4 regions of the Bacillus haimaensis genome follow, and region 2 is predicted to be linked to each of the others. Evidence: a T-box and tRNA genes for the amino acid it is inferred to sense, from the RefSeq annotation. Region 2 holds a T-box; the other regions hold tRNA genes.
What was found. A T-box is a leader RNA that pairs with one kind of tRNA and senses whether it is charged. The one in region 2 lies ahead of ABN702_RS03500 (valine--tRNA ligase), so its partner is inferred to be a tRNA-Val.

Region 1 (5,570 bases), 290 kb from region 2:
CCCTTAGCAGGGGCGCCTCTTCAGCCACTTGAGTACTTCCCCGAATATGGCTCCACCAGTAGGATTCGAACCTACGACCCTTCGGTTAACAGCCGAATGCTCTACCGCTGAGCTATGGTGGAATAAATCATATGGTGGGCCTAAGTGGACTCGAACCACCGACCTCACGCTTATCAGGCGTGCGCTCTAACCAGCTGAGCTATAGGCCCATATGGAGCGGGTGATGGGAATCGAACCCACGACATCAGCTTGGAAGGCTGAGGTTTTACCATTAAACTACACCCGCAAAAAAAAAAGGGCGACTGATGGGAATCGAACCCACGAATGCCTGAACCACAATCAGGTGCGTTAACCACTTCGCCACAACCGCCATAATACTATTTTTTTGTAGAACTGGTGCCGGCGATAGGAGTCGAACCCACGACCTACTGATTACAAGTCAGTTGCTCTACCAACTGAGCTACACCGGCTAATGTTCATTAATATAAAAATGGTGGCTCGGGACGGAATCGAACCGCCGACACATGGATTTTCAGTCCATTGCTCTACCAACTGAGCTACCGAGCCACTATTAAGTTAAAAATGGCGGTCCCGACCGGGATCGAACCGGCGATCTCCTGCGTGACAGGCAGGCATGTTAACCGCTACACCACGGGACCATTTGGTTGCGGGGACAGGATTTGAACCTGCGACCTTCGGGTTATGAGCCCGACGAGCTACCGGACTGCTCCACCCCGCGACAATGTAAATACATATAAAATTCTCATCATTCTTATATATATAATGGAGGAGGAAGGGGGATTCGAACCCCCGCGGGTTTTGACGCCCCTGTCGGTTTTCAAGACCGATCCCTTCAGCCGGACTTGGGTATTCCTCCGAATATAAGAATTTCTGGTGGACCTTGTAGGACTCGAACCTACGACCGGACGGTTATGAGCCGTCTGCTCTAACCAGCTGAGCTAAAGGTCCTTTTTTTGGTAGCGGCGGAGGGAGTCGAACCCACGACCTCACGGGTATGAACCGTACGCTCTAGCCAGCTGAGCTACACCGCCAAAAAAGTGAAGTTTATATTTCTATAAGTGGAGCCTAGCGGGATCGAACCGCTGACCTCCTGCGTGCAAAGCAGGCGCTCTCCCAGCTGAGCTAAGGCCCCAAATGAAATCTTAATGGTCGGGAAGACAGGATTCGAACCTGCGACCCCTTGGTCCCAAACCAAGTGCTCTACCAAGCTGAGCTACTCCCCGTAAATGGCGCGCCCGAGAGGACTCGAACCCCTAACCTTTTGATCCGTAGTCAAACGCTCTATCCAATTGAGCTACGGGCGCTTATGAAAGTTATTTTGCTTCTGCGAAGAAAATCTGGTGCCGAGGACCGGAATCGAACCGGTACGGTAGTCACCTACCGCAGGATTTTAAGTCCTGTGCGTCTGCCAGTTCCGCCACCCCGGCAAGTCTGTTGGAGCGGAAGACGGGATTCGAACCCGCGACCCCCACCTTGGCAAGGTGGTGTTCTACCACTGAACTACTTCCGCGTTATAAAATTACAATGCGGGTGAAGGGACTCGAACCCCCACGTCAAAGACACTAGATCCTAAGTCTAGCGCGTCTGCCAATTCCGCCACACCCGCAAGATAAATGGTGTGCCATGAAGGACTCGAACCTTCGACCCTCTGATTAAAAGTCAGATGCTCTACCGACTGAGCTAATGGCACGTAAAATATTTAAGAAAAGTGGTGCCGGCGATAGGAGTCGAACCCACGACCTACTGATTACAAGTCAGTTGCTCTACCAACTGAGCTACACCGGCATGAAATGATGATTATTTTCACTGCGTGAAAAATGGTTGATTATTTTCACTACGTGAAAAAATCTTGGTGGAGGATGACGGGATCGAACCGCCGACCCTCTGCTTGTAAGGCAGATGCTCTCCCAGCTGAGCTAATCCTCCGAATATATATAGCCTGGCAACGTCCTACTCTCACAGGGGGACAGCCCCCAACTACCATTGGCGCTGAAGAGCTTAACTTCCGTGTTCGGTATGGGAACGGGTGTGACCTCTTCGCTATCGCCACCAGACTATTAATATTATATAAACTTTTGAAAGAAAATCAAGCATTATTTGCTATATTCCTTCAAAACTAGATAACGTTTTTCTTATCAAGATTCACAAGTGCCGTTCATTGTTTTTTGGGTTAAGTCCTCGATCGATTAGTATTCGTCAGCTCCACATGTCGCCATGCTTCCACCTCGAACCTATCTACCTGATCATCTTTCAGGGATCTTACTTACCGAAGTAAAAGGAAATCTCATCTTGAGGGGGGCTTCATGCTTAGATGCTTTCAGCACTTATCCCGTCCGCACGTAGCTACCCAGCTATGCCTTTGGCAAGACAACTGGTACACCAGCGGTGCGTCCATCCCGGTCCTCTCGTACTAAGGACAGCTCCTCTCAAATTTCCTGCGCCCACGACGGATAGGGACCGAACTGTCTCACGACGTTCTGAACCCAGCTCGCGTACCGCTTTAATGGGCGAACAGCCCAACCCTTGGGACCGACTACAGCCCCAGGATGCGATGAGCCGACATCGAGGTGCCAAACCTCCCCGTCGATGTGGACTCTTGGGGGAGATAAGCCTGTTATCCCCGGGGTAGCTTTTATCCGTTGAGCGATGGCCCTTCCATGCGGAACCACCGGATCACTAAGCCCGACTTTCGTCCCTGCTCGACTTGTAGGTCTCGCAGTCAAGCTCCCTTGTGCCTTTACACTCTGCGAATGATTTCCAACCATTCTGAGGGAACCTTTGGGCGCCTCCGTTACTCTTTAGGAGGCGACCGCCCCAGTCAAACTGCCCACCTGACACTGTCTCCCAGCCCGATAAGGGCTGCGGGTTAGAATTTCAATACAGCCAGGGTAGTATCCCACCGACGCCTCCACCGAAGCTAGCGCTCCGGCTTCTCAGGCTCCTACCTATCCTGTACAAGCTGTACCAAAATTCAATATCAGGCTACAGTAAAGCTCCACGGGGTCTTTCCGTCCTGTCGCGGGTAACCTGCATCTTCACAGGTACTATAATTTCACCGAGTCTCTGGTTGAGACAGTGCCCAGATCGTTACGCCTTTCGTGCGGGTCGGAACTTACCCGACAAGGAATTTCGCTACCTTAGGACCGTTATAGTTACGGCCGCCGTTTACTGGGGCTTCGGTTCAAAGCTTCGCTTGCGCTAACCTCTCCCCTTAACCTTCCAGCACCGGGCAGGCGTCAGCCCCTATACTTCGCCTTACGGCTTCGCAGAGACCTGTGTTTTTGCTAAACAGTCGCCTGGGCCTATTCACTGCGGCTCTCTCGGGCTTTAACACCCTAACAGAGCACCCCTTCTCCCGAAGTTACGGGGTCATTTTGCCGAGTTCCTTAACCAGAGTTCTCTCGCTCACCTTAGGATTCTCTCCTCGCCTACCTGTGTCGGTTTGCGGTACGGGCACCATACTCCTCGCTAGAGGCTTTTCTTGGCAGTGTGAAATCAGGAACTTCGGTACTATATTTCCCTCGCTGTCACAGCTCAGCCTTATAGGAGAAGCGGATTTGCCTACTTCTCAGCCTTGCTGCTTAGACGCACATATCCAACAGTGCGCTTACCCTATCCTTCTGCGTCCCCCCATTGCTCAAACGGAGTGGAGGTGGTACAGGAATATCAACCTGTTATCCATCGCCTACGCCTTTCGGCCTCGGCTTAGGTCCCGACTAACCCTGAGCGGACGAGCCTTCCTCAGGAAACCTTAGGCATTCGGTGGAAGGGATTCTCACCCTTCTTTCGCTACTCATACCGGCATTCTCACTTCTAAGCGCTCCACCAGTCCTTCCGGTCTAGCTTCAACGCCCTTAGAACGCTCTCCTACCACTGTTCGTAAGAACAGTCCGCAGCTTCGGTGATACGTTTAGCCCCGGTACATTTTCGGCGCAGAGTCACTCGACCAGTGAGCTATTACGCACTCTTTAAATGGTGGCTGCTTCTAAGCCAACATCCTGGTTGTCTAAGCAACTCCACATCCTTTTCCACTTAACGTATACTTTGGGACCTTAGCTGGCGGTCTGGGCTGTTTCCCTCTTGACTACGGATCTTATCACTCGCAGTCTGACTCCCATAGATAAGTCTTTGGCATTCGGAGTTTGACTGAATTCGGTAATCCGATGAGGACCCCTAGTCCAATCAGTGCTCTACCTCCAAGACTCTAACATATGAGGCTAGCCCTAAAGCTATTTCGGAGAGAACCAGCTATCTCCAGGTTCGATTGGCATTTCACCCCTACCCACACCTCATCCGCTCACTTTTCAACGTGAGTCGGTTCGGGCCTCCATTCAGTGTTACCTGAACTTCACCCTGGACATGGGTAGATCACCTGGTTTCGGGTCTACGACCACGTACTCATTCGCCCTATTCAGACTCGCTTTCGCTACGGCTCCGTCTCATCGACTTAACCTTGCACGGGATCGTAACTCGCCGGTTCATTCTACAAAAGGCACGCTATCACCCATTAACGGGCTCTAACTACTTGTAGGCACACGGTTTCAGGATCTATTTCACTCCCCTTCCGGGGTGCTTTTCACCTTTCCCTCACGGTACTGGTTCGCTATCGGTCACTAGGGAGTATTTAGCCTTGGGAGATGGTCCTCCCTGCTTCCGACGGGATTTCTCGTGTCCCGCCGTACTCAGGATCCACTCAGGAGGGAACGAAGTTTCAACTACAGGGTTTTTACCTTCTATGACGGACCTTTCCAGATCGCTTCATTTACCCCGTTCCTTTGTAACTCCATGTTGAGTGTCCTACAACCCCAAGAGGCAAGCCTCTTGGTTTGGGCTAATTCCGTTTCGCTCGCCGCTACTCAGGAAATCGCGTTTGCTTTCTCTTCCTCCGGGTACTAAGATGTTTCAGTTCCCCGGGTCTGCCTTCAGTACCCTATGTATTCAGGTAAAGATACTGCTCCATTACGAGCAGTGGGTTTCCCCATTCGGAAATCTCCGGATCAAAGCTTACTTACAGCTCCCCGAAGCATATCGGTGTTAGTCCCGTCCTTCATCGGCTCCTAGTGCCAAGGCATCCACCGTGCGCCCTTAATAACTTAACCGTTGACAAACTAATTGTCATGTTTTTTCGATATCAGCGATGATATCTTAAAAGAAAATTACTAAGATGAACGATACTTGTGAATGTATCTTGATATTACTTAACGTTATCTAGTTTTCAAGGAACATGGCTACTGATTTGCATCACTTCATGCGATGCTTCAGACCGTTACTTCATGCTGCCATGCGCTGAGGAATCCAACTTATTGAATTCACTTGCAGACGCAAGCGCATATTTTTTTGAGAGAATGCTCTCTCAAAACTAAACAAAACAAACAGCGTCATAATCCTTAGAAAGGAGGTGATCCAGCCGCACCTTCCGATACGGCTACCTTGTTACGACTTCACCCCAATCATCTGTCCCACCTTAGGCGGCTGGCTCCAAAAGGTTACCCCACCGACTTCGGGTGTTACAAACTCTCGTGGTGTGACGGGCGGTGTGTACAAGGCCC
Region 2 (5,570 bases):
AGCTTCTTCTGTACACGTTCCACTTCTTTATCAAGCTTCGCAAGCTCTTTTTGGAGACGGGCGATTTCTTCTTCGATGTTGATGAGGCCCTGTAACGGAAGAATTAGTTCTGCTCCTGTCACAACTGCTGTCATTGCTTTTTCGTCCAAGGAAACGTTTGTACCGATTGTCAGTTCACTTGGGTTACAGAAGCGCTCCAAGTAGGAACGGTTCTGTTCCAGCTTGCCTGCAATTTCTTCCGTTTTCGCTTTAACAAGCAATTTAACCTGCTTGCTCATCGGCGTGTTCACTTCGGCACGAACGTTACGAACGCTTCGTATGATATCAACAAGAAGGCGCATATCCGCTGCTGCTTCTTTGTCTGTCAAGTCCGTGCGAACCTCCGGCCATTTTGCAACCGTGATGGATTCACCCTCGTGAGGAAGCTGCTGCCAGATCTCCTCTGTGATGAATGGCATGAATGGATGTAACAGGCGCATCGTGTTATCCAACACGTAAGCCAAGATAGAACGAGTTGTCTTCTTCGCCGCTTCGTCTTCGCCATATAGCGGAAGCTTCGCCATTTCGATATACCAGTCACAGAAGTCATCCCAGATGAAGTTATAAAGGGCACGGCCCACTTCACCGAATTCATATTTATCTGCAAGCTTTGTTACGGTTTCAATCGTTTCGTTCAAGCGGGTAAGAATCCATTGGTCCGCCACTGATTTTTCACCGCTCAGGTCGATATCTTCAAACTTCATATCTCCCATGTTCATCAAGGCAAAGCGGGACGCGTTCCAGATCTTATTGGCAAAGTTCCAAGTGGACTCCACTTTTTCAAAGCTGAAGCGAAGGTCCTGACCTGGCGAGCTTCCTGTAGATAGGAAGTAGCGGAGGGAATCCGCTCCGTACTTTTCGATAACATCCATTGGATCGACACCATTGCCAAGGGATTTACTCATCTTGCGGCCCTGCTCGTCACGAACAAGTCCGTGGATCAGAACATCTTTAAATGGACGTTCGCCGGTAAACTCCAATCCTTGGAAAATCATTCGGGATACCCAGAAGAAGATGATGTCATAGCCTGTCACCAATACATCTGTCGGGTAGAAACGTTGATAGTCCGGTGATTCCGTTTCCGGCCAGCCCATTGTGGAGAAAGGCCATAGTGCGGAACTGAACCATGTATCCAATACGTCCTTATCCTGTTCCCAATTTTCGATGTCTGCCGGTGGCTCGTGGTCTACATGCACTTCGCCAGTTTCTTTATGATACCAGGCAGGAATACGGTGGCCCCACCATAGTTGACGGGAAATGCACCAGTCACGGATATTCTCCATCCAGCGCAGGTATGTGTTTTCAAAACGGTTCGGTACAAAGTTTACTTTGTCCTCCTGATTTTGAAGATCGATCGCTTTATCAGCAAGCGGCTGCATTTTAACGAACCATTGAGTGGATAGGTACGGCTCGACTACCGCTCCGCTTCTCTCACTATGTCCAACGGAGTGCATATGTTCTTCAATTTTGAAAAGAATGCCTTCCTCCTGCAGGTCTTTTACAAGCTGCTTACGGCACTCGAAGCGGTCCATGCGTGAGTATTTTCCAGCCTTGTCATTCATACTGCCATCTTCGTTCATTACTAGGATGCGCTCCAAGTTATGGCGGTTCCCGATCTCAAAGTCGTTCGGATCATGGGCTGGAGTGATCTTTACCGCACCACTACCGAATTCCATGTCTACGTAGTCGTCTGCAACGATTGGAATCTCACGGCCTGTTATCGGCAATGTTACGTTTTTGCCAATCAGGTGCTTGTAGCGCTCGTCTTCCGGGTGAACCGCTACTGCAGTATCTCCAAGCATCGTTTCAGGACGGGTTGTCGCAATTTCAATATGTCCGGACCCATCAGTCAGAGGATATCTCATATGATAGAATGCGCCCTGAACATCTTGATGAATAACCTCGATATCGGATAATGCCGTTTTCGTTGCAGGATCCCAGTTGATGATATATTCACCGCGGTAGATCAAGCCCTTTTTGTATAGCGTTACGAATACTTCACGAACTGCTTTTGATAAGCCTTCGTCCAATGTGAAGCGCTCACGGCTATAGTCAAGCCCAAGACCCAGTTTGGACCATTGCTGGCGAATGTGGTCGGCATATTCTTCTTTCCATTTCCATGTTTCTTCCACGAACTTTTCACGGCCCAGGTCATAACGGGAGATGCCTTGGCTGCGGAGCTTTTCCTCCACCTTTGCCTGTGTTGCGATACCGGCGTGGTCCATACCAGGCAGCCACAGTACGTCAAAGCCCTGCATGCGCTTCATGCGCGTCACGATATCCTGAAGTGTCGTGTCCCATGCATGCCCAAGGTGCAGTCTACCTGTAACGTTTGGCGGTGGGATAACTACCGTATAAGGTGTTTTCTCCTGGTCATTGGTCGCTTCAAAGAAACGGCCATCCAGCCAATATTGATAACGGTTTTTTTCAATTGTTTGCGGATCGTATTTAGTCGGAAGATTAACTTCTTTCATTTCCATCCTTGTTCCTCCTCATCATTTATAGAAAAATAAAGCCCTGTTAAACGCCGCTGTTGACTTCCTCACTAGGCGCAGCGACCCAAGGGGCGGTGCTTGAGCCTCCTCAGGCTTCGCCTTGCGGGGTCTCAAGCCTACCGCTATCTCCCGCAGGACAAGGAAGACTTCGGCAGCGATTCATCGCACGAAGAAAATGCTCGCATTTTCGAGGAGTCTTCGCCTATTGCTCCAATCAACAGCTAGTATTCAAAAAAACAACACTTTTGTTTATTTAACAAAGCCAAAAAAATAAAAAACTCCCCTCATCCAAATAAAAGGACGAAAGGAGTTAAGTTTCGCGGTACCACCTTTTTTTACAAGAAATAGATAGACTATCCCCTGTACACTCAAAGCTTGCTAACGGCTCTGCACCGGTTTCAACTACTGATATTTCATTGAAACTACTCGAGGGCGACCTTCCAGACTGACCTTCCTAAGAAACCTTTCAGCAATTGGTTTCTCTCTCTAAAGGAGTCGAGTTCCGTACTCTTCCCTGTCACTGTATTTCTTATAATTTTATTGTCCTTCTATGTTACAAAATAATGCATCTAATAGTCAATAAGCTTCTCCAACTTTTTATTAAGATATTCACAAAAGAAAATAATTGTGCGAAATTGGGCACTAATTTTCGCCATATATCATAAGTTGAATATATAGTGAACTTTGGTCAGCTTCATCTATAGAGGAGGTACATCCATGCGAAAGTATAACCCCTATTCCCTGCCGCCATGGTTAAGACAGGTTCGAGCTGTCTGTGCACAATTCATTATTCCCATCTGCATTTTCCAAGGTATACGGACCATTTTTCTCCCAACCACTTTTGATGTGTTAATTCTGGCGATTTGCATTGTCATAGCCATATGTTTTCACCTGGAATGGATCTAAAAAACAAAGCGAGACGTTGGACCTTGTTTCCAATCGTCTCTTTTTTCTGATTTCAGCATATTTTTTGTAGCATATTTCCCTAAGAACCGCCATAATTATACATAAAGATAAGAATTTTTTACCATTTTTCTATTCGAAGGAGAAAAACATGCTATCATTTTTGCAAAAACAGAAAACGCCACCCTATTCGGCAAACATGCAATTTCCCTCCAGCCAGTCAGTAGTGCGCCTAACTGACGAGGACCTTTCCAGCCGCCTTTATTATATGGGCTTTACCAAAGAACATCTTCAAGCACTAAAGGATGCGAAGCCTGCAGTCTTTACTATACTTGATGACGTACTTCTCAAGGTGCTTGAGCATTTATATAAGCAGCCGCCATTGAAACGCGTTGCATCCAACAACTCCAGTAAAGAAAGATTGGAAGCTGTATTCCGTCACTATTTTCAAAGCCTTTTAAGTGGAGAGCTTGATGAGGAATTTTTCAAAATGAGAAAGAGAATTGGGCAAACCCATAACGGTGTCCACCTTCCTGTGACCTGGTTCTTGGCAACTTATTCAGCGATCCAGACACTTCTGCTTCCAAAAGTGGTCGAGTGGTTCCAGGACTCTCCTGAAAAACTGGTGACCATAATAACCGCTCTTACACATATTACGAACCTTGATTCCCAGCTTGTCGTAGAGGAATATATCCATGTCAGGATCGACTTGCTCGAGCAGGCGAATGAGGCCAATCGTGCACTCCAAACTGAGCTGACAAAAATGAGCGAAGAAGTGGCAAGTACAGTGAGCGACACAGAGGAGACGATTCAGACGGTCACGTTAAAAGCCGAAACCGTTCTTAAGGAAACGGATCTGACCCAAAGAAGCAGCAAGAACCTGCTGAACCTGACCCATGAAAATGAAAAACAGATGGAAAGAATGGTTGGTAATTTCGGTGAGGTCATGCGAGAGGTTACCCAATCCCTAGAAGAATTGCATATCTTGAAAAACGTGTCTGAAGAAATTATCACCATGACCCAGGGAATAGACAATATCGCTGATCAAACCAATCTTCTTGCTTTGAATGCATCGATCGAAGCGGCTCGTGCCGGGGAGGAAGGAAGAGGATTTGCCGTAGTGGCAAGCGAGGTTCGAAAGCTTGCGGAAAGCTCCAAGGACTTGAGCAGCAAGATCAAGGTGCTCATCGACAAGAGTGACCAGCAGATCTCGAATGTGACCACCCTCATGGACTCCATGCACAAAGTTACCGGGCAGTCCCAGCAGAACATCCAGCAGGTTAAGGGCGGACTAATTACAGTCAAGATGGAAATGGACAACTATGTGGACCGCTTCAACAAAAATAAAGAGGATCTTGATAGCATCGTAACGGCATTCAAAGAGATTAATGCTACCACTACCAATCTCTCCGTCCTGACTGGTTCTCTTCTGAAAAAAGCGATTGATAAATAAAAGAAGGCCCCACCTTTTATCCGGTGTGGGCCTCTTGATTTTTTTTCTGCTCTTCGATCTGATTGATCCTTCCTGCTACATACTCAATATTTTTTGCCATCCAATAGCTGCCTTGCAGTTTTTTGACAAGCTCCCTTTCTGATACTGGTTTTCTTTGCTGGATGCTCGGTTGCTGAAAATGTTGGATCGTTTGCATGAATGTTTTCGGATGGGAAAGATAGCTTAAGGTCAGATTCTTTTCATGATCCTGCAGACTGAAGCCTTTCTGATATTCATAGAACCAGTCAATGCAGTCATCGCAATATAACGGGTAAGTGCGCAGATACCTCTGATAAAAGGAGATGAGGTCATTGGCAGGAGGACCATGCTTTGCCCGTTCCCAGCTGATAAAATAACCTCTGCCTTCTGTATCTTTTACAAAATGATGAAAGGAAACCCTGCCATGATTCATGGACACCCTATGTTTTTTCGTTTCTTTGATTTCCTCCTGCCAACTGTCCAGCTTCTGCAGGGAAAACTTTTGGGCCAGGGAGATCTCATGTGCATATGTGCATGCCATCAGTTCAAATGGAGACATATAAGTCTTTTTTTCGCATTCATCCACAAACTTCTCCAGCTCTTCTTGCTCTTTCGTCCATTCCCCTGATAGCCGATCATAGAAGGCGGTTATCTGCTCTTCC
Region 3 (5,570 bases), 1.6 Mb from region 2:
TGGTTGCGATAGGGAACGGGACCGCTTCAAGGGAAACGGAACAATTGATTGCAGAAGTTATCCAGCAATCAGGAAAAAGCATATCCTACCTGATCGTAAATGAGGCCGGTGCAAGCGTCTACTCTGCCTCTGATCTTGCACGGGAGGAGTTCCCTGACCTTCAAGTAGAAGAAAGAAGTGCTGTTTCCATTGCCCGCCGTCTACAGGACCCATTAGCGGAACTGGTGAAAATCGATCCGAAATCAGTGGGTGTCGGGCAGTACCAGCATGACGTTGCCCAAAAACGATTGGCTGAATCCCTAAACTTCGTGGTCGAAACAGTAGTAAACCAAGTAGGCGTAAATGTTAACACCGCATCATCCTCCCTTTTGCAGTATGTGGCAGGATTATCGAAAACGGTGGCCAACAACATTATCAAAAAGAGGGATGAGCAAGGGAAGTTCAGCAGTCGTTCAGAATTGAAAGGGATTCCAAGACTTGGAGCCAAAACCTATGAACAGTGTATCGGCTTCCTGCGTATCATCGACGGTAAGCAGCCGTTAGATAGAACAGATATCCACCCCGAAACCTATCCGGATGTAAAAAAGCTCTTAAAGCAATTAGGAGTTTCTGAAAAGGAAATCGGGACCGAGAAGCTGCAGCTAGCTTTGAAGAATGTTGATGTCCAAATGTTATCAGCAGACTTGAGCATCGGTGACATTACGCTACAGGACATTATAGAGTCCCTGATCCGCCCGGAGCGTGATCCGCGAGATAATATGCCGACACCTCTATTGAAGAAGGATGTCCTGCAGCTTGAAGATCTGAAAAAAGGGATGGAACTCGAAGGAACCGTCCGTAACGTCGTGGACTTCGGCGCTTTCGTTGATATCGGAGTCAAACAGGATGGACTTGTCCACATCTCAAAACTCAGCAACCGCTTTGTTAAGCATCCGCTCGATGTCGTCTCAGTAGGAGATATCGTAACAGTCTGGGTGGACGGTGTTGAGGTGAACAAGGGAAGAGTCTCCCTCACCATGCTTGCCCCTGAAAAGCAGGAGGTCTAAATAATGAAAAAGAAATGCCGCCCCTTATCCCAGGAGCGGCATTTCTTTTTCTATCCGTTCTTTTTATGATAAAAAAACCAACATTGATTCAGCATCTTAATCTGATATCTGTCTTTTTCCAAGTAGGCGCGTTGCATCTGTTTTTTAAACCAAGAGGGCATAAGGCTTACCTCCTTAAATTTAAATACTTTTCCTTTATGTATAAGTAGTTTATGCAGTATACTTGTGTTGGTTCAAAGGAAAGGAAGATACACATGGATGACAAACATCTGCAAACCCTGATTGAAGAAACCTCCTTAAAATACTTCAACCTCCCATTTATCCATAGAGCTTCTTTCAACCCGCGTCTTAAGACGACCGGGGAAGGTACCTGACATCTTCAGGCGATATCGAAATAAATAAACGATACTACGATGCCCTAGGAATGGATGAGTTGATCGGTATCATCAAGCATGAACTTTGCCACTATCACCTTCATCAAAGAGGGATGGGGTATAAGCACCGAGACCAGGACTTCAGGATTCTCCTGAAAAAGGTAGGGGCGCCTCGCTTCTGTACACCGATAGAAGCCCCATCCAATAAACCGAAAAACTATCGCTATTATGAATGTGTACAATGCCAGCAAGTATATAAACGGGTAAGAAGAGTTAATATAGTGAAGTACCGTTGCGGGAAATGCAGAGGAAGGTTAAAAGAAGTCACAGACCGTATTGACAGAAAGGATTAACCTGTGCTATTTTATTAAAGTCGCTATTTTACGAAGCGTACAAAATGTTATAATCATATATCTTTTTCTGTTTTAAAAAGGCTTGACATTTTAAGACAAGCTTATTAAAATAAAGGAAGTCGCCTATTTGAAAGAATAGCGATTTGTTAATGGTTTTTGTACCGTAGGGTGCAACGTTCGTAAAACTATTTCATGTACCGTTCCACCATAGCTCAGCGGTAGAGCATTCGGCTGTTAACCGAAGGGTCGTAGGTTCGAATCCTACTGGTGGAGCCATATTCGGGGAAGTACTCAAGTGGCTGAAGAGGCGCCCCTGCTAAGGGTGTAGGTCGTGTAAGCGGCGCGAGGGTTCAAATCCCTCCTTCTCCGCCATAATATTTCAGGCCCGTTGGTCAAGCGGTTAAGACACCGCCCTTTCACGGCGGTAACACGGGTTCGAATCCCGTACGGGTCACTACTAAGTGGGATGCAAAACTGCATGTTTTGCTTCCCATTTCTATCCTGGAGGATTAGCTCAGCTGGGAGAGCACCTGCCTTACAAGCAGGGGGTCGGCGGTTCGATCCCGTCATCCTCCACCAGAGGAACTTATTCCTTTTTAAATAAACATCTATTCGATGGGCTATAGCCAAGCGGTAAGGCATCGCACTTTGACTGCGACATGCGTTGGTTCGAATCCAGCTAGCCCAGCCATCTTTATTTTTTGTACTAACACCTTGCGGGTGTGGCGGAATTGGCAGACGCGCTAGACTTAGGATCTAGTGTCATTGACGTGGGGGTTCGAGTCCCTTCACCCGCACCATATTTTTTCAGCCTTATATATGCGGTCGTGGCGGAATGGCAGACGCGCTAGGTTGAGGGCCTAGTGGGGGCAACCCCGTGGAAGTTCGACTCTTCTCGGCCGCATCGAAATAACTTTTCGAAAAAAGTGTTGACATTGAATGCTGCACTTGGTATGATAGTTAAGTCGCCATTGAGCGGCTAACGAAAATTACAACTAAATTTAGCGCCCGTAGCTCAATTGGATAGAGCGTTTGACTACGGATCAAAAGGTTAGGGGTTCGAGTCCTCTCGGGCGCGCCAACATATAAATTAAACGGGGAGTAGCTCAGCTTGGTAGAGCACTTGGTTTGGGACCAAGGGGTCGCAGGTTCGAATCCTGTCTTCCCGATTTTGTTTTTAGCGGGTGTAGTTTAATGGTAAAACCTCAGCCTTCCAAGCTGATGTCGTGGGTTCGATTCCCATCACCCGCTCCAAAATGATTTAATGATCTTTGAAAACTAAACAAAACAACAGCGTCCACGTTAATCTTATAGAGATTAACAAAGAACGAAAAAGAAACATAAGCTAGTCAACATTTGAGCATAAGCTCAAACTCTTTATTGGAGAGTTTGATCCTGGCTCAGGATGAACGCTGGCGGCGTGCCTAATACATGCAAGTCGAGCGGACTTACAAAAGCTTGCTTTTGTAAGTCAGCGGCGGACGGGTGAGTAACACGTGGGCAACCTGCCCTTGAGACTGGGATAACTTCGGGAAACCGGAGCTAATACCGGATAATATAAGGAACCTCCTGGTTCCTTATTGAAAGATGGTTTCGGCTATCACTTAAGGATGGGCCCGCGGCGCATTAGCTAGTTGGTGAGGTAACGGCTCACCAAGGCGACGATGCGTAGCCGACCTGAGAGGGTGATCGGCCACACTGGGACTGAGACACGGCCCAGACTCCTACGGGAGGCAGCAGTAGGGAATCTTCCACAATGGACGAAAGTCTGATGGAGCAACGCCGCGTGAGTGATGAAGGCCTTCGGGTCGTAAAGCTCTGTTGTTAGGGAAGAACAAGTGCGAGAGTAACTGCTCGCACCTTGACGGTACCTAACCAGAAAGCCACGGCTAACTACGTGCCAGCAGCCGCGGTAATACGTAGGTGGCAAGCGTTATCCGGAATTATTGGGCGTAAAGCGCGCGCAGGTGGTTTCTTAAGTCTGATGTGAAAGCCCACGGCTCAACCGTGGAGGGTCATTGGAAACTGGGGAACTTGAGTGCAGAAGAGGAAAGTGGAATTCCAAGTGTAGCGGTGAAATGCGTAGAGATTTGGAGGAACACCAGTGGCGAAGGCGACTTTCTGGTCTGTAACTGACACTGAGGCGCGAAAGCGTGGGGAGCAAACAGGATTAGATACCCTGGTAGTCCACGCCGTAAACGATGAGTGCTAAGTGTTAGAGGGTTTCCGCCCTTTAGTGCTGCAGCTAACGCATTAAGCACTCCGCCTGGGGAGTACGGTCGCAAGACTGAAACTCAAAGGAATTGACGGGGGCCCGCACAAGCGGTGGAGCATGTGGTTTAATTCGAAGCAACGCGAAGAACCTTACCAGGTCTTGACATCCTCTGACAACCCTAGAGATAGGGCTTTCCCCTTCGGGGGACAGAGTGACAGGTGGTGCATGGTTGTCGTCAGCTCGTGTCGTGAGATGTTGGGTTAAGTCCCGCAACGAGCGCAACCCTTGATCTTAGTTGCCAGCATTAGGTTGGGCACTCTAAGGTGACTGCCGGTGACAAACCGGAGGAAGGTGGGGATGACGTCAAATCATCATGCCCCTTATGACCTGGGCTACACACGTGCTACAATGGACGGTACAAAGGGCAGCAAAACCGCGAGGTCGAGCCAATCCCATAAAACCGTTCTCAGTTCGGATTGCAGGCTGCAACTCGCCTGCATGAAGCCGGAATCGCTAGTAATCGCGGATCAGCATGCCGCGGTGAATACGTTCCCGGGCCTTGTACACACCGCCCGTCACACCACGAGAGTTTGTAACACCCGAAGTCGGTGGGGTAACCTTTTGGAGCCAGCCGCCTAAGGTGGGACAGATGATTGGGGTGAAGTCGTAACAAGGTAGCCGTATCGGAAGGTGCGGCTGGATCACCTCCTTTCTAAGGAATATGACGCTGTTTGTTTTGTTTAGTTTTGAGAGAGCATTCTCTCAAAAAAATATGCGCTTGCGTCTGCAAGTGAATTCAAGAAGTTGGATTCCTCAGCGCATGGCAGCATGAAGTAACGCTCTGAATCATCGCATGAAGTGATGTAAATCAGTAGCCATGTTCCTTGAAAACTAGATAACGTTAAGTAATATCAAGATACATTCACAAGTATCGTTCATCTTAGTAATTTTCTTTTAAGATATCATCGCTGATATCGAAAAAACATGACAATTAGTTTGTCAACGGTTAAGTTATTAAGGGCGCACGGTGGATGCCTTGGCACTAGGAGCCGATGAAGGACGGGACTAACACCGATATGCTTCGGGGAGCTGTAAGTAAGCTTTGATCCGGAGATTTCCGAATGGGGAAACCCACTGCTCGTAATGGAGCAGTATCTTTACCTGAATACATAGGGTACTGAAGGCAGACCCGGGGAACTGAAACATCTTAGTACCGGAGGAAGAGAAAGCAAACGCGATTTCCTGAGTAGCGGCGAGCGAAACGGAATTAGCCCAAACCAAGAGGCTTGCCTCTTGGGGTTGTAGGACACTCAACATGGAGTTACAAAGGAACGGGGTAAATGAAGCGATCTGGAAAGGTCCGTCATAGAAGGTAAAAACCCTGTAGTTGAAACTTCGTTCCCTCCTGAGTGGATCCTGAGTACGGCGGGACACGAGAAATCCCGTCGGAAGCAGGGAGGACCATCTCCCAAGGCTAAATACTCCCTAGTGACCGATAGTGAACCAGTACCGTGAGGGAAAGGTGAAAAGCACCCCGGAAGGGGAGTGAAATAGATCCTGAAACCGTGTGCCTACAAGTAGT
Region 4 (5,570 bases), 2.2 Mb from region 2:
CAGCTAAGGTCCCAAAGTATACGTTAAGTGGAAAAGGATGTGGAGTTGCTTAGACAACCAGGATGTTGGCTTAGAAGCAGCCACCATTTAAAGAGTGCGTAATAGCTCACTGGTCGAGTGACTCTGCGCCGAAAATGTACCGGGGCTAAACGTATCACCGAAGCTGCGGACTGTTCTTACGAACAGTGGTAGGAGAGCGTTCTAAGGGCGTTGAAGCTAGACCGGAAGGACTGGTGGAGCGCTTAGAAGTGAGAATGCCGGTATGAGTAGCGAAAGAAGGGTGAGAATCCCTTCCACCGAATGCCTAAGGTTTCCTGAGGAAGGCTCGTCCGCTCAGGGTTAGTCGGGACCTAAGCCGAGGCCGAAAGGCGTAGGCGATGGATAACAGGTTGATATTCCTGTACCACCTCCACTCCGTTTGAGCAATGGGGGGACGCAGAAGGATAGGGTAAGCGCACTGTTGGATATGTGCGTCTAAGCAGCAAGGCTGAGAAGTAGGCAAATCCGCTTCTCCTATAAGGCTGAGCTGTGACAGCGAGGGAAATATAGTACCGAAGTTCCTGATTTCACACTGCCAAGAAAAGCCTCTAGCGAGGAGTATGGTGCCCGTACCGCAAACCGACACAGGTAGGCGAGGAGAGAATCCTAAGGTGAGCGAGAGAACTCTGGTTAAGGAACTCGGCAAAATGACCCCGTAACTTCGGGAGAAGGGGTGCTCTGTTAGGGTGTTAAAGCCCGAGAGAGCCGCAGTGAATAGGCCCAGGCGACTGTTTAGCAAAAACACAGGTCTCTGCGAAGCCGTAAGGCGAAGTATAGGGGCTGACGCCTGCCCGGTGCTGGAAGGTTAAGGGGAGAGGTTAGCGCAAGCGAAGCTTTGAACCGAAGCCCCAGTAAACGGCGGCCGTAACTATAACGGTCCTAAGGTAGCGAAATTCCTTGTCGGGTAAGTTCCGACCCGCACGAAAGGCGTAACGATCTGGGCACTGTCTCAACCAGAGACTCGGTGAAATTATAGTACCTGTGAAGATGCAGGTTACCCGCGACAGGACGGAAAGACCCCGTGGAGCTTTACTGTAGCCTGATATTGAATTTTGGTACAGCTTGTACAGGATAGGTAGGAGCCTGAGAAGCCGGAGCGCTAGCTTCGGTGGAGGCGTCGGTGGGATACTACCCTGGCTGTATTGAAATTCTAACCCGCAGCCCTTATCGGGCTGGGAGACAGTGTCAGGTGGGCAGTTTGACTGGGGCGGTCGCCTCCTAAAGAGTAACGGAGGCGCCCAAAGGTTCCCTCAGAATGGTTGGAAATCATTCGCAGAGTGTAAAGGCACAAGGGAGCTTGACTGCGAGACCTACAAGTCGAGCAGGGACGAAAGTCGGGCTTAGTGATCCGGTGGTTCCGCATGGAAGGGCCATCGCTCAACGGATAAAAGCTACCCCGGGGATAACAGGCTTATCTCCCCCAAGAGTCCACATCGACGGGGAGGTTTGGCACCTCGATGTCGGCTCATCGCATCCTGGGGCTGTAGTCGGTCCCAAGGGTTGGGCTGTTCGCCCATTAAAGCGGTACGCGAGCTGGGTTCAGAACGTCGTGAGACAGTTCGGTCCCTATCCGTCGTGGGCGCAGGAAATTTGAGAGGAGCTGTCCTTAGTACGAGAGGACCGGGATGGACGCACCGCTGGTGTACCAGTTGTCTTGCCAAAGGCATAGCTGGGTAGCTACGTGCGGACGGGATAAGTGCTGAAAGCATCTAAGCATGAAGCCCCCCTCAAGATGAGATTTCCTTTTACTTCGGTAAGTAAGATCCCTGAAAGATGATCAGGTAGATAGGTTCGAGGTGGAAGCATGGCGACATGTGGAGCTGACGAATACTAATCGATCGAGGACTTAACCAAAAAACAATGAACGACACTTGTGAATCTTGATAAGAAAAACGTTATCTAGTTTTGAAGGAATATAGCAAAAAAATGCTTGATTTTCTTCAAAGATATATTATAATAATATTTGTCTGGTAATGATGGCGAAGAGGCCACACCCGTTCCCATACCGAACACGGAAGTTAAGCTCTTCAGCGCCGATGGTAGTTGGGGGCTGTCCCCCTGTGAGAGTAGGACGTTGCCAGGCTGATATTGATCCACCATAGCTCAGCGGTAGAGCATTCGGCTGTTAACCGAAGGGTCGTAGGTTCGAATCCTACTGGTGGAGCCATATTATGGAGAGCTGTCCGAGTGGCCGAAGGAGCACGATTGGAAATCGTGTAGACGGTCAACGCCGTCTCAAGGGTTCAAATCCCTTGCTCTCCGCCATTATTTATTGGCCCGTTGGTCAAGCGGTTAAGACACCGCCCTTTCACGGCGGTAACACGGGTTCGAATCCCGTACGGGTCACCAAAGTTTTTTCGCGCTAGCGAAAATAACTAACCAAATCGCGCTAGCGAAAAAAATATTCCTTTTGAAAATAACTTTTATTACATTGGAGGATTAGCTCAGCTGGGAGAGCATCTGCCTTACAAGCAGAGGGTCGGCGGTTCGATCCCGTCATCCTCCACCATTAAGTTTTTATAGAATACTATAAGTCATAACTTAATTAATATTATCGCGGGGTGGAGCAGTCTGGTAGCTCGTCGGGCTCATAACCCGAAGGTCGCAGGTTCAAATCCTGTCCCCGCAACCAAAATGGTCCCGTGGTGTAGCGGTTAACATGCCTGCCTGTCACGCAGGAGATCGCCGGTTCGATCCCGGTCGGGACCGCCATTTTTAAGGCTCGGTAGCTCAGTTGGTAGAGCAATGGACTGAAAATCCATGTGTCGGCGGTTCGATTCCGTCCCGAGCCACCATTTTCCTTGAAAAGTTTTCATTTGCCGGTGTAGCTCAGTTGGTAGAGCAACTGACTTGTAATCAGTAGGTCGTGGGTTCGACTCCTATCGCCGGCACCACATATATGGAGGGGTAGCGAAGTGGCTAAACGCGGCGGACTGTAAATCCGCTCCTTCGGGTTCGGCAGTTCGAATCTGCCCCCCTCCACCATTTTCTAAAAAAGAGTAACATATTCATCTATAGGGGCATAGTTTAACGGTAGAACAGAGGTCTCCAAAACCTCCGGTGTGGGTTCGATTCCTACTGCCCCTGCCAATTTTTATTAATATTGTGGCGGTTGTGGCGAAGTGGTTAACGCACCTGATTGTGGTTCAGGCATTCGTGGGTTCGATTCCCATCAGTCGCCCCATTATTTTTTAAATGATTGATTTACTCATATAGATCAATACAAATAGCATAAATATTAATAGCAATATTATTGGGCTATAGCCAAGCGGTAAGGCATCGCACTTTGACTGCGACATGCGTTGGTTCGAATCCAGCTAGCCCAGCCATTTTGCGGAAGTAGTTCAGTGGTAGAACACCACCTTGCCAAGGTGGGGGTCGCGGGTTCGAATCCCGTCTTCCGCTCCATATAACATTCAGGTGGCATAGCCAAGTGGTAAGGCCAAGGTCTGCAAAACCTTTATCACCGGTTCAAATCCGGTTGCCACCTCCACTATTCAAAAAACGAAGGCTTATATAGATATAAGCCGGGGTGGCGGAACTGGCAGACGCACAGGACTTAAAATCCTGCGGTAGGTGACTACCGTACCGGTTCGATTCCGGTCCTCGGCACCATTTGAATAGTTGTTTTATTGTTATGCCGGTGTGGCGGAATTGGCAGACGCGCACGACTCAAAATCGTGTTCCTCTGGAGTGCCGGTTCGACCCCGGCCACCGGTACTTAAAGTATAGACAAGTTCTCGAACCTGTCTATGCGGGTGTAGTTTAATGGTAAAACCTCAGCCTTCCAAGCTGATGTCGTGGGTTCGATTCCCATCACCCGCTCCATACATAGTATATAACGCAGTGTCTCGTTTCTTGAAAACGATGCATTGCGTTTTTTAGTTTATACATAAAAGGCAGCGAATGCAAAAGGCCCCTTCTTGTTAAATGAAGAGGCTCTCAATTTATATGCTGTTGTTTATGTGGGACAAGGAACCTGTCCCCAACATGACTACGCGTCCCGTGCCGCCATGGACTTGGGTGAACATTTTTAGAATGGCGTCTAGCATTTTTTTGCATTCTTCTGTGTCCATGGAGGGCTTAAGGTATATGATCTGTACTGCTGAAGTGGTGGTTTCTGTGATGGCGGTTCTTTGGCTGTCTACAAAGGGACTGCCGAAGGAGCTTGTGGCGTCTTTTGCATGTACCATGTTCTTGAGGCTGATTTCCCGACCATTGAGTCCTTCGTAGGTGCTTTCTGCCTCTCCAATTGTAATGGAGATGTCCCCGTTAATCTTTGTGGAATCATAGATACCTAGGGGGATTTCGTATTTTAGGGAGAAGAAGTTATTCAGGTCTACAGCAGAGTTGAAAGGCTCCAGGAACTGTCCTTTTTTAATACGGCGATAAAGGGCTTCAACCGAAGGGCGATATCTGGAAGGGTCTGTGCCGGTTTGTTTGAAGACAGACCGCCATTCCATGATTCCTGGTATGTCTTTCATTTCTTTCTCAAGCAGGTCTATGTTCAAGGATTCCTGAAAAAGGCGGATCCTTCCTTTCAGCATTTGAGGGGAGCTGCCAATTGTGATATCTTCATAGAATATGATACCGAATTTTGCATTGGGGATAAGTTTTTTGACTATAGATTCCAGCGTTACTTGCATACTTTTCATCCCTTCCATTGTTTTCAATATGGTAAGTGTATCATATTTCGTTTAGGATATAGAAATGATGAATGATAGAAAGGCTTTAAGCAGTTTTTATAGAGGAGGTGTTTATTTTGAATATAGCCAACCGGAAGTTGAAGGACGAGATAATTGCTTTTAGCAAAGAGATAGGTATCGATAAAATCGGATTTGCTAGTGCAGGTGTTTTTACCGGGTTGAAAGAGAGGTTGCGAGTGCAGCAGGAAAACGGGTTTCAGTCTGGCTTTGAGGAGTCTGATATTGAGAAGAGGACGAATCCTGAATTGCTGCTTCCAAGAGCTAAATCAATCATTGCCATCGCATTGGCCTATCCGTCGAAGCTGAAGGATGCTCCACGGAGTACACGGGAGGATCGGAGAGGGATTTTCTGCCGTGCTTCCTGGGGAATGGACTATCATCATATTTTGAGGGACAAGCTCCAGCAGTTGGAGGCATTCATAAGGGAGAAACAGCCTGATGCATCTATGAAATCAATGGTTGATACAGGTGAGCTTAGTGACCGTGCTGTAGCAGAACGTGCAGGCATCGGCTGGAGCGGTAAGAACTGTGCAATCATTACTCCCGAGTTTGGGTCTTATGTGTATCTAGGGGAAATGATTACGACCATTGCCTTTGAACCGGATAAGCCTTTGGAGGATAATTGCGGTACATGCAATAAATGTGTGGAGGTATGTCCGACAGGAGCGCTTGTTCAAGGTGGACAGCTCGATTCGAATAAATGCATTGCGTTTTTGACACAGACGAAAGGGTTCCTGGCAGAGGAGTATCGGACGAAGATCGGTAACCGACTTTATGGCTGTGATACCTGTCAGACGGTATGTCCTGAAAACAAGGGGATGGACT

Region 1: it encodes a tRNA-Val, which carries the amino acid that the T-box ahead of ABN702_RS03500 (valine--tRNA ligase) is inferred to sense. The anticodon was not compared.
Region 3: it encodes a tRNA-Val, which carries the amino acid that the T-box ahead of ABN702_RS03500 (valine--tRNA ligase) is inferred to sense. The anticodon was not compared.
Region 4: it encodes a tRNA-Val, which carries the amino acid that the T-box ahead of ABN702_RS03500 (valine--tRNA ligase) is inferred to sense. The anticodon was not compared.

The regions. Positions count from the first base shown of each region.
Region 1 covers NZ_CP158164.1:442,895-448,464, reverse strand. The annotation lists tRNA gene ABN702_RS02155 (tRNA-Ser) at 1-42, opposite strand, end outside; tRNA gene ABN702_RS02150 (tRNA-Asn) at 48-122, opposite strand; tRNA gene ABN702_RS02145 (tRNA-Ile) at 133-209, opposite strand; tRNA gene ABN702_RS02140 (tRNA-Gly) at 213-286, opposite strand; tRNA gene ABN702_RS02135 (tRNA-His) at 298-370, opposite strand; tRNA gene ABN702_RS02130 (tRNA-Thr) at 395-470, opposite strand; tRNA gene ABN702_RS02125 (tRNA-Phe) at 492-567, opposite strand; tRNA gene ABN702_RS02120 (tRNA-Asp) at 584-659, opposite strand; tRNA gene ABN702_RS02115 (tRNA-Met) at 663-739, opposite strand; tRNA gene ABN702_RS02110 (tRNA-Ser) at 785-877, opposite strand; tRNA gene ABN702_RS02105 (tRNA-Ile) at 893-969, opposite strand; tRNA gene ABN702_RS02100 (tRNA-Met) at 976-1,052, opposite strand; tRNA gene ABN702_RS02095 (tRNA-Ala) at 1,081-1,153, opposite strand; tRNA gene ABN702_RS02090 (tRNA-Pro) at 1,168-1,244, opposite strand; tRNA gene ABN702_RS02085 (tRNA-Arg) at 1,249-1,325, opposite strand; tRNA gene ABN702_RS02080 (tRNA-Leu) at 1,360-1,448, opposite strand; tRNA gene ABN702_RS02075 (tRNA-Gly) at 1,457-1,531, opposite strand; tRNA gene ABN702_RS02070 (tRNA-Leu) at 1,547-1,627, opposite strand; tRNA gene ABN702_RS02065 (tRNA-Lys) at 1,636-1,711, opposite strand; tRNA gene ABN702_RS02060 (tRNA-Thr) at 1,731-1,806, opposite strand; tRNA gene ABN702_RS02055 (tRNA-Val) at 1,872-1,947, opposite strand; rRNA gene rrf (5S ribosomal RNA) at 1,959-2,075, opposite strand; rRNA gene ABN702_RS02045 (23S ribosomal RNA) at 2,188-5,120, opposite strand; rRNA gene ABN702_RS02040 (16S ribosomal RNA) at 5,413-5,570, opposite strand, start outside.
Region 2 covers NZ_CP158164.1:730,014-735,583, reverse strand. The annotation lists gene ABN702_RS03500 (valine--tRNA ligase) at 1-2,519, opposite strand, end outside; T-box leader at 2,828-3,064, opposite strand; gene ABN702_RS03495 (hypothetical protein) at 3,252-3,440, shown strand; partial or broken gene ABN702_RS03490 (protoglobin family protein) at 3,589-4,122, shown strand; gene ABN702_RS03485 (methyl-accepting chemotaxis protein) at 4,201-4,890, shown strand; gene ysxE (spore coat protein YsxE) at 4,907-5,570, opposite strand, start outside.
Region 3 covers NZ_CP158164.1:3,694,001-3,699,570, reverse strand. The annotation lists gene ABN702_RS18790 (Tex family protein) at 1-1,046, shown strand, start outside; gene cmpA (cortex morphogenetic protein CmpA) at 1,097-1,207, opposite strand; partial or broken gene ABN702_RS18780 (SprT family protein) at 1,301-1,773, shown strand; tRNA gene ABN702_RS18775 (tRNA-Asn) at 1,975-2,049, shown strand; tRNA gene ABN702_RS18770 (tRNA-Ser) at 2,055-2,145, shown strand; tRNA gene ABN702_RS18765 (tRNA-Glu) at 2,156-2,227, shown strand; tRNA gene ABN702_RS18760 (tRNA-Val) at 2,277-2,352, shown strand; tRNA gene ABN702_RS18755 (tRNA-Gln) at 2,390-2,464, shown strand; tRNA gene ABN702_RS18750 (tRNA-Leu) at 2,490-2,573, shown strand; tRNA gene ABN702_RS18745 (tRNA-Leu) at 2,595-2,677, shown strand; tRNA gene ABN702_RS18740 (tRNA-Arg) at 2,778-2,854, shown strand; tRNA gene ABN702_RS18735 (tRNA-Pro) at 2,869-2,942, shown strand; tRNA gene ABN702_RS18730 (tRNA-Gly) at 2,954-3,027, shown strand; rRNA gene ABN702_RS18725 (16S ribosomal RNA) at 3,151-4,700, shown strand; rRNA gene ABN702_RS18720 (23S ribosomal RNA) at 4,993-5,570, shown strand, end outside.
Region 4 covers NZ_CP158164.1:2,925,177-2,930,746, reverse strand. The annotation lists rRNA gene ABN702_RS14935 (23S ribosomal RNA) at 1-1,893, shown strand, start outside; rRNA gene rrf (5S ribosomal RNA) at 2,006-2,122, shown strand; tRNA gene ABN702_RS14925 (tRNA-Asn) at 2,132-2,206, shown strand; tRNA gene ABN702_RS14920 (tRNA-Ser) at 2,213-2,304, shown strand; tRNA gene ABN702_RS14915 (tRNA-Glu) at 2,314-2,388, shown strand; tRNA gene ABN702_RS14910 (tRNA-Val) at 2,473-2,548, shown strand; tRNA gene ABN702_RS14905 (tRNA-Met) at 2,595-2,671, shown strand; tRNA gene ABN702_RS14900 (tRNA-Asp) at 2,676-2,751, shown strand; tRNA gene ABN702_RS14895 (tRNA-Phe) at 2,759-2,834, shown strand; tRNA gene ABN702_RS14890 (tRNA-Thr) at 2,858-2,933, shown strand; tRNA gene ABN702_RS14885 (tRNA-Tyr) at 2,941-3,024, shown strand; tRNA gene ABN702_RS14880 (tRNA-Trp) at 3,056-3,129, shown strand; tRNA gene ABN702_RS14875 (tRNA-His) at 3,148-3,223, shown strand; tRNA gene ABN702_RS14870 (tRNA-Gln) at 3,294-3,368, shown strand; tRNA gene ABN702_RS14865 (tRNA-Gly) at 3,373-3,447, shown strand; tRNA gene ABN702_RS14860 (tRNA-Cys) at 3,459-3,532, shown strand; tRNA gene ABN702_RS14855 (tRNA-Leu) at 3,566-3,654, shown strand; tRNA gene ABN702_RS14850 (tRNA-Leu) at 3,679-3,759, shown strand; tRNA gene ABN702_RS14845 (tRNA-Gly) at 3,794-3,867, shown strand; gene ABN702_RS14840 (B3/4 domain-containing protein) at 3,987-4,685, opposite strand; gene queG (tRNA epoxyqueuosine(34) reductase QueG) at 4,808-5,570, shown strand, end outside.